One region of the Pedobacter sp. KBS0701 genome, then DNA from elsewhere that is predicted to be linked to it. Evidence: riboswitches for the same ligand, from Rfam matches in the RefSeq annotation. Region 1 holds a riboswitch; each other region holds the start of a gene.
What was found. A riboswitch is a leader RNA that binds a small molecule or an ion and turns the genes downstream of it on or off. The one in region 1 is predicted to bind S-adenosylmethionine.
Positions count from the first base shown of each region.

Region 2: it holds a riboswitch for S-adenosylmethionine, as region 1 does, so the genes downstream of both, FFJ24_RS07725 (O-acetylhomoserine aminocarboxypropyltransferase/cysteine synthase family protein) here and FFJ24_RS11145 (SusC/RagA family TonB-linked outer membrane protein) in region 1, are expected to answer to the same signal.
Region 3: it holds a riboswitch for S-adenosylmethionine, as region 1 does, so the genes downstream of both, FFJ24_RS03850 (peroxiredoxin) here and FFJ24_RS11145 (SusC/RagA family TonB-linked outer membrane protein) in region 1, are expected to answer to the same signal.

Region 1 is NZ_CP042171.1:2,778,734-2,781,950, forward strand. It holds gene FFJ24_RS11145 (SusC/RagA family TonB-linked outer membrane protein) at 1-2,019, opposite strand, end outside; SAM riboswitch class I at 2,340-2,446, opposite strand; gene FFJ24_RS11150 (peroxiredoxin) at 2,584-3,217, shown strand, end outside.
Region 2 is NZ_CP042171.1:1,946,965-1,950,181, reverse strand. It holds gene FFJ24_RS07730 (hypothetical protein) at 135-1,148, opposite strand; SAM riboswitch class I at 1,362-1,472, shown strand; gene FFJ24_RS07725 (O-acetylhomoserine aminocarboxypropyltransferase/cysteine synthase family protein) at 1,736-3,067, shown strand; gene metX (homoserine O-acetyltransferase) at 3,097-3,217, shown strand, end outside.
Region 3 is NZ_CP042171.1:981,584-984,800, reverse strand. It holds gene FFJ24_RS03855 (peroxiredoxin) at 1-179, opposite strand, end outside; gene FFJ24_RS03850 (peroxiredoxin) at 257-1,558, opposite strand; SAM riboswitch class I at 1,720-1,817, opposite strand; tRNA gene FFJ24_RS03845 (tRNA-Cys) at 3,140-3,210, shown strand.

The DNA of each region.
Region 1 (3,217 bases):
TGCGTAAGTATTGATCAAACGATAAGGATCTGCATCTTTACCTACTTTAGACCAGCCCCCACGTATTTTCAAATAATTAAGTGCTTCACTTTTAATGTCAAATGCTTCGGTTGCTACAAAGCTTCCGTTAAATGACGGGTAAAAATAAGACCTGTTCTGCGCAGGCAAAGTAGACGACCAATCGTTACGTGCCGTGATGTTGGCGAAAAGGTAATTTCTGAAACCGATCTGACCTGATGCATAAACGCTATATGATTTTAAACGCGATAAATTATTGGATGAAATCAAGGGATCACGAGAGTTTTTAAGGGTATAAAGTCCGGCGATGGCCAGTTTAGGTGCACTTTGATCATTCTGCTCAATATATTGCCTGCGGATGTTACCGCCACCCAATAATTCTAAGCTAAAATCATCGTTTAACTGTTTGTTAAAGTTTAAGGTTGCGTCGGTATTATTCTCGCTTACCGTAAAGGCACTTTCGGTGTAAGATCCAAAAGGTGTTCCGTTCGTACCATAAGCGATTCTAACTTTACGCCTATCGTTGTAATAATCCGTACCCGATCTGAAATTGAAATCAAGGCCATCAATAATTTTATAATTAAGGGCTAAACTACCTATAATCCGACTGCGGTTCTGCGAAACTGTATTTTCGTAAGCTACCCAATATGGATTGCTGTAATAGCTATTATTCCAGTTAAACGTTTTTCCATTTTCATCCAAATAGTTTTTTAGCTGGTTAATATCAACCTGACGGCCGAACCAGGTAAACTGCAACATGGTACTGGTTGATCTTGATCCACCCGTTCCTGGTAAATTATCAGAATTAAGTTTGCTGTAATTTGCGTTTGCGGTTAAAGTTAATTTAGGTGTTACTTTTACTGTGGTATTCAATACAAACGAATTTTTGCCCTGTCCGGAGTTTGGTACTATACCTACTTGTTTCAGGTTATTGTACGATAATCGGAAGTCGTATTTTTCGCCAGCATCTGCAACAGATACCCCATTATTTAAGGAATATCCCGTTTGAAAGAAATCGCGTACGTTATCCGGATGGGCTACAAACGGAACAGGCACCCCTTTGGAATAAAACTGCGGAATTAACCTACCATCCAGTTTTGGTCCCCAGCTCTCATCTACCCCATCATTAATACCTTTACCAGCGCCATCCACATAACTGAACTTACCTTCTGATCCCTGACCAAAAGCATTTTGATAAACCGGCAGGGTGAGCAAAGTTTCTAGAACCGCGTTTGAATTAATGGCAATGCCCAATCCTTTTTTCGATTTACCTGTTTTGGTTTTAATGAGGATCACCCCTGCTGCAGCCCTCGAGCCATATAATGCAGCTGCATTTGGTCCTTTTAGGACGCTCATCGATTCGATGTCCTCCGGATTGATATCTGAAATGGTATTGGCGTAATCCCTGGCCCCAGCCGAATTCAACTGCGAGTTATCTACCGGAATTCCATCAACCACAAATAAAGGCTGGTTATTTCCGGCTATAGATGTTTCTCCTCTGATGACTACGCGAGATGATCCCATACTCCCCTGACTGTTCGTTACCCTAACCCCAGCTATTTTTCCAGCCAATGCATTTACCAGGTTAGATTCTTTAGCTTCGGCTACACGGTCTCCTTTCAATTCCTGAACGGCATAACCCAAAGATTTTTTCTCCCTTGAAATACCAAGAGCCGTTACTACCACTTCGTCAAGCGCATTATCGCTGGGTTGAAGAATGACCGAAATTGGGCCAGCATTTTTGTTGATTTGTATTTCCTGAGTTTTGAAGCCAATGTATGAAAATACTAAAATGGCTTGATCAGGCGCACTGATAGAAAAAACGCCCTTACCATCAGAAATAGTGGTTTGTTTGGTTTCTTTGATAAGAATAGAAACGCCTGGCAGTGTTTCGCCATCCGCCGATTTTACCGTTCCGGTAATGGTGACATTTTGAGCAAATACCTGCTGCGTAATAAAGAGCAGTAAGATGAGTGGTATTGATTTAAAAAGTTTGATCATGTGTATGTTTAAAAATTAGTTAAAAGATAAAAATCTGGGCAAAACGACTCCTAAACAGTTAATAAACGTGTTTTATTAAAAATAAAATGGAGTGGTTAGATCAAATGGGCCTGTTAAAACGGAGCAATTTTAACAGGGCGTGCGCATTCGGAAATATGCATTAGGGTTTGCATCAATGGATTTTAACTCGTCTGTTTTTTTCATTTCAATGATTTTCTATAAAACATATTTACTTATCAAAAGCAGCGTCAGGGCAAAAAAATAGCACCCCTTAAATCAGAAGTGCTCCATATATTTTGATAAGGATAATGCAAACAACTGACTTAACTACCCCAGATTCATCCAGGATGGAATTAGCACCATTTCTATAAATTAGATGGTTGCTAAGGCTTCACAGGGCCATTCCCTCCGCCTTTCTTGATAAGTATTTTAAAATAACTGGGGCAAAGGTATAATTAATTCCATTTATCCTATAGTTTTTATAGATTTTTAATGAAATATTTTTTATTTGGTTATTCCGCCCGTATATTTGTCGACTAATTTAGTCGATTAACACACGTCCCGATGAACCTAAAATCCATATTTACCGCCATACTGGCCATATCAACCTCTTTAACCTTTGCGCAACAACAGGCTGTATTGGCCAATCGCCAACAAGCAACAATCAAAGAAAAAAAAGCAAAAGCATTTGTTGCGCTGGGCCATTGGCGTGGTATAGCGAAAGTAAAGGAAGGATTAGAAATCCCTTTTAATTTCGAAATCAACGAAAAAAGCGGTCAACAGAAATTATATTTCCGCAATGCCGAAGAAAGTTTCGAAGGTGGTCGGGTAAAACAAACTGCCGATTCACTTTTTGTCAAACTGGATCAGTTTGATAACGAACTTGCATTTGCTATAGTTGGTGATCAACTAACCGGCGCATTAAGAAAACAGGATAAAACTGGCAAACCTTTGATAATTATTGCCGAGCGAAAAAATTATCGTTTCAAAACTGATAAACCTGCCACAGCAGACTATTCTGGAAGTTATGATGTGGTTTTTACATCGACAAATGGTAAGGAAGAAAAAACAGTAGGTTTATTTAAGCAAACAGGAAACAAACTTACCGGCACATTTTTACGTGTAACCGGCGATTCTCGTTATCTTGAAGGCGTGGTAGAAGGCAATGAATTCCAGCTTTCGAGTTTCATCGGCTCCT
Region 2 (3,217 bases), 830 kb from region 1:
CTGTTGCTAAACCCGATTGCAGCGATATCCTTTTTGGCTGTCACCCTGAGCGAAGTCGAAGGGTAGCCAAAAAGATAAAGCGTAAAGCGGGACTGCAATCGCATAAGGATTACAGAACCCTAATTTTCCAAAACCTACTTAGAATTACAAATCGTGGTCAACTTTAACGAATAGTTAGCCTCCAATGGCTCATTAGTTTGCGCCAAACGTTGCGAGCCTGTATTGGCTGGACAAGCAATATCTCCTGCTGCATCATAAACCAATTTATTTCCGTTAGCTAACAATTCTTTTGGTACATATACCTGCACTTTGGTAATCGAATATCCTGAAGGAAAATAACGCACATAATAACCATCAGGATGTTTCGTCCAGATGCCACTTGGCACATCGCTTCTTGGCGGGGCCATCCCTGCTATTATAGCATATTTCTCCATATCAGCATAAGTATAGTTACCAGAGGATACCAATTGGCGGATATTATTTTCTGCCTCAAAAACTGCCCTCACGCCAGATGGCAATTGATCTTTAGCTTTTTCCATGACATCGAAAGGCAAAATGCCCAGGGCGCCACCTTCTAATTGTGTAAGCTGTTTAGGTGTTAATAGTTTAAGGGCAGTTACTTTAACCTGTCCGTTGTAATCGGCAAATTTTGTTCTGGCAATAATTGTCCAAAGTAGCGCTTGTATATCGTGCTGTTCTACTTCAGGATGTTTTTCTGCACTTTTCAAAATAGAAACCACAATTTCTTCTTTCGGGCCTAAAACCGGTGCAAACATGTAACCATCTCCTTTTGAAGGGGCAAATGTTCCGGCTTTTAAACAATAGCTTTTATTCGTCATTTCGTACAATCCTTCGCAAAGTACAAAACCACCCTCAGGGTTTTTGGGCAATAAATATAAAGGCTGTGCTTTTAATTTTGAAGGATTAACAAAGTCGGGCATTTTTTCACCTTCCCTGTTTACATCTTCAAAACTAGTAGTAATAGCGGCGGGTTGTTTTAAAAACCTGTCTACCCCCAGGGCTTTAGCACCCTGTGCTGTGCCTACTTTTAATAATTTATCTTTTAAGCCTCCAAATTGAGCGCTGGCATTGTTTAAACCCGTTACAATAAATAACAGTCCTAAACATAGTGATTTTGTGTTTTTCATAAAGTTACGATTTAGATAGGATGCACAAACTTAAAATATTAAGCGTTAATTTTATATTAAAAATTTTAAATGGCAAAATCAGCATAAAAATAACGAGTTCATTTTTAGATAGTTAATTTAAAATCAAAATTTTATTTTGTGAATTAAAATTTAATTAAGACATTTGAAATATTATTTGGTGGAAAGCTAAATAAAAGTCAATCTTCACGGGTTGATTTATAAAGAAGTGGCGAGAGACTGGCTCGATGACCCACTGGCAACCCTCAGAAAGAGAAGGTGCCAATTCCTGACCGGATAGCATGGTGTTATCTGGTGATATAAATTAGAACTGATGAAAACATTAAATCTTCAATCGCTAAGCGAACCCAATGCAAACCTTAAAAATGCAGAACAATACTCTGTTTCTTTTACTTGTTGCAATATGCGTGCGGTTATTTGTATGTGCTGTTGCATACATTAGTTTAAAAAATCTTCCTTTTTTGTTTCTTTCAAACTGGAAGGTCCCGAACATCGGGATACGCCCTGCCAGGTTTTAGGATCAACCTAAACCACCATATCTAATCGTTCAACAAAATAAAATAGTAATCATGTCAACATCATATAAATTTGAAACTTTACAATTACACGCTGGCCAGGAAATAGATCCCACAACAGGTTCGAGGGCTGTGCCGATTTACCAAACCACTTCTTACGGATTTAACAGCGCCGAACATGGAGCTAATTTATTTGCCTTAAAAGAGTTTGGCAACATTTACACTAGGATCATGAATCCTACCAATGATGTTTTCGAAAAAAGAATTGCAGCTTTAGAAGGTGGTGTAGCGGCTTTAGCAGTAGCATCAGGACAGGCCGCTCAGTTTATTGCCCTAAATAATATCTTAGAAGCTGGCGACAGCATTGTTTCTTCTACTCATATTTATGGTGGAACTTATAACCAGTTTAAAGTTGCTTTTAAACGTTTGGGTATCCATGTTGATTTTGCAAATCCAGATGTACCTGAAGAATTTGAAGCTAAAATAACAGATAAAACTAAGGCAATTTACCTGGAAACCATTGGCAATCCTGCTTTTAGTGTGCCAGATTTTGAGAAAATTGCTGCAATTGCTAAAAAATATGATCTTCCATTAGTGGTTGACAATACTTTTGGCGCAGGCGGTTATTTATTTAAACCATTGGAACACGGAGCCAATATTGTGGTAGAATCTGCAACGAAATGGATTGGTGGCCATGGAACGAGTATTGGTGGTGTGATCATCGATGGTGGAAACTACAATTGGGGCAATGGAAAATTCCCTCAGTTCTCTGAGCCATCAGCAGGCTATCACGGGTTGGTTTTCAGTGATGTTTTTGGCATCGGTGGACCATTTGGCAATATTCAGTTTATTATCCGGGCGCGCGTAGAAGGACTAAGAGATTTAGGGCCTGCCTTATCACCTTTCAATTCGTTTCTTTTATTACAAGGATTGGAAACCTTATCACTCCGCGTTCAACGCCATGTTGATAATGCTTTAGAACTGGCCACCTGGTTAGAAAACCATCCATTGGTTCAGGAAGTACAATATCCAGGATTAGCGAGCAGCAAATACAATAGCCTGGCAAAAAAATATTTAAGTAACGGTTTCGGCGCGGTTCTATCTTTCGAATTAAAAGGAAGTAAAGAAAATGCCACACAGGTTATTGATAATTTAAAACTGGTTTCGCATCTCGCAAACGTGGGCGATGCCAAAACGTTGATTATCCAACCGTCGGCAACCACACACCAACAATTGAGTGAAGCGGAGCAATTGGCTGCAGGTGTAAAGCCAAACGCATTACGGGTTTCAGTCGGTATTGAACACATCGATGATATTAAGGCCGATTTCGAGCAGGCTTTTGCATCTATAAATGTTCAGATCCCTACAGAGAGTTTATCAGCCTAAGCCCGTTCATTTTCCGAATACAATAAACAATGAGTACAGCATCAACATATAATTATAATAAACAGTTCAAATTAGAGAGCGGAAAAAAAATCCGTAACCTGCAAGTTGCTTATCAAACTTATGGCAAATTAAATGCAAATAAAGATAATG
Region 3 (3,217 bases), 1.8 Mb from region 1:
AGTTCGAAATTAAAAGGCACTTCTGTTTCGGCAACTTTAAAAACACCACGCCAAATTCCTTCTTTTATAAATTTTTTGGTCGTTTTTGGCTCTTCATTTACCTTATCTACAGCAAAGGCTGTTGTAGAAATGAGCGATACCAGAACCAGCGCCTGCATTTTAGCCATGTAGTTTTTCATATTATAAAGTTTTAAGTGTAGGTTAAAATATGGGATGCAATACGATGCAGCCCCATATTTAGTTTAGTTGGTTTGGTTTATTTACTTTTTAGTGTTTCTGCTGAAGCCAGTTTTTCGGGTACAGGTTCTGCGATCAGCTCGTCGAGCACTTTATTGAATTTGGTTTCGTAATCGTTAAAATATTTTCCAGTTACCGTTCCGGTGTAACCAGTATAAATTTCCCTTACATTGCCTTTTCTATCGATAATGATGGTTGTTGGAAAAGCAATGAATTTATTTAGCGCAGGTAGTTTTTCGGCCACTACTCTTTTATCGGCAATGCCACCAAACAGGATATCGTAAGTGATGCCATATTTCTCTTTCAGTTTGCCTAAAGTGTATTTGGCATATTCAAGATCATCTTTTTGCTCGAAACCAATTGCAATGGCTTCTACCCCGCGTTTTTGGTTCTTTTTAAACCATGGCGAAAGAAAAACAGTTTGATCGGTGCAGTTAGGACACCAGGTACCGATCGTCTCAATAATTACGACCTTACCTTTATATTTATCGTCGGTTAAGGAAACATTTTTTCCTGTTAAATCTGGAAAGGTAAAATCAAGTTTTTTATAACCTTCTTTAAGAAAAGTAAGTTTGTAAGGATCAGGAAGCTCGGCATTTTCGTTGCGCTGGCCATCAAATTTCAGGTTTTTATATATCCCAAAGCCCTGCTCTCCGGTAATGCTATTATCGTCATTTATTTTTCCTTTCACAATAAAAGGACTTGGTCCGGTAAAACCAGATAATTCAAATTCATCGCCCTGTACGGTGCCTTCCAGTTCCCTGGTATCGCCAACCACGGTCATAATTACTCCGGTAAGTTTATTTCCATTCTGCTTTAATAAAGCAATGGAGGCTGGTACGGCTTCTTTGGTGTAGGTTTTGATTTCCCACTTGCCAGAGATATTGTGTTTTGGAGCAATATCTTTTCCAGGTGCTACAAAGCGGTAATTTTTTCCATGCTCTGCCACAAAAGGAAGTGAATTACCCCTGAAACCAGGTACCAGGCTGCGGTATTCACCTGATAATGTTCCATCGGTTTCTATTTTTGCCACCAAAGCAGCATCGTAAGTATTCATTTTTACATAGATGGAATCGTCACCACGCCTCTCTACATGGAAATCATCACGTCTGGAACCATTAATTAAGGTTAAGATACCCGTTTGAGGGCTTTTACCTTTCAATTCGAAATTAAAGGGCACTTTTGATTCGCTTACACTAAACTCACCCCTCCAAATCCCTTCTTTTGGGAATGGTTTTGCCACCCTGGCAGATGCAATACCTCCCAATAACAGGACTGAGGTGGTTAAGCATGCAATTCTTGAGGAAATTTTCATTTTCATAATCATCATTATTAGTTAAACACTATCGTTTTAGAGTTTTTAATAACAAGGCATAATTTTTCCCACAGAAAACCATATAGCATGGATACAGGCTGTTTAAGCAACTGTTATGCTTTTAATGAAATCCCTAACAGGAAACGTGAGTTTACTTGTTATTGGTTAATTTATAATCTATTGCTAGATCAGTTTGAGCACTTTTTCCTATGGAAAGTTGCTAGAAGTTCAACGAGTACTGACTCTCCCTTCTTCTGTATAAATCAACTAATTAATGGTGGTGAATTAATTAGAGTAATAACCTAAACTAGTGGTGGTGATTAGTTAGGCGGTTCCTGATACCCCGGCAACTTATTGACTGAAATACATGACCACCATAATATTCTATCAAAAGGCCCCGGGGTACCAGGATTTTTAAATAAGAATATCTGAATGAAAACCTTTATCAGGTGATCCGTATCTTAGCTTATATTAGCGGCAACAGCAGTTATATTGATCTGAATAATTGATCAGAAAATATGGCCGAGGTTGTCTGCGGAGTTTCATATTGAACGTAAATTTGCTAGTGAACTATTATATTTTTTTGTAAAAGTATAAACTTTGATTAATTTAAACAAGTATTCCTATAGATTTTATAGACTTTATCTGTAAATAATTGATTTACAGATATATAATTTGCAATCATTAATTTAGGCAAGGCGTTTGTTATTCTGAATGCAGTGAAGAACCCGGAGGCTCTGCGAAGCAAATCTTTAATTATTAAGAATACTAAAGTCAACTGTAAGATCCGTCGTTGCACTCAGGATGACAAATTGCGAGCGATTGTGTTTTATTGTCAACCTGTCCCATCTTCCATTTTTTACCACAGAGGTCATAAAGAGAAAAACACGAAGAGCATGGAGCCTTTTCATTCCATCATTCATTTTACATTTTCCACCCTTTACCATAAAGGGCACTAAGGGAAGGCGCAAAGCTGCTATCATTCTGAACGCAGTGAAGAACCCAGAGGCTCTGCGAAGCAAATCTTTTATTTTAAAAAAAGTTAACAGCTAAAAGATCCTTAGTTGCACTCAGGATGACAAATTGCGAGCGATTGTGTTTTATTGTCAACCTGTCCCATCTTCCATTTTTTACCACAGAGGTCATAAAGAGAAAAACACGAAGAGCATGGAGCCTTTTCATTCCATCATTCATTTTACATTTTCCACCCTTTACTATAAAGGGCACTAATGGAAGGCGCAAAGCTGCTGTCATTCTGAACGCAGTGAAGAACCCAGAGGCTCTGCGAAGCAAATCTTTTATTTTAAAAAAAGTTAACAGCTAAAAGATCCTTAGTTGCACTCAGGATGACAAATTGAGAATGCGATCGTCATCCTGATCTGATAGTTATAGGATTTTTTCAGGATCTATCTACAATTTATTTCACATATAAACAACTAAAAATCAACAAATTAAATGATTAAAAAGGTTTTAATAATTACAAAATCCAAATTTAACTACTATTTCTATAGAATTCATAGTAATTAATTTATACTTTTGTTGAATCTTCTTCAAAATTGAATCTAAAGCTGTTTGAAAAGATCATATAGTCATGTGGCCGAGTGGTTAGGTAAAGGTCTGCAAAACCTAGTACGGCGGTTCGATTCCGTCCATGACGTCTAATAC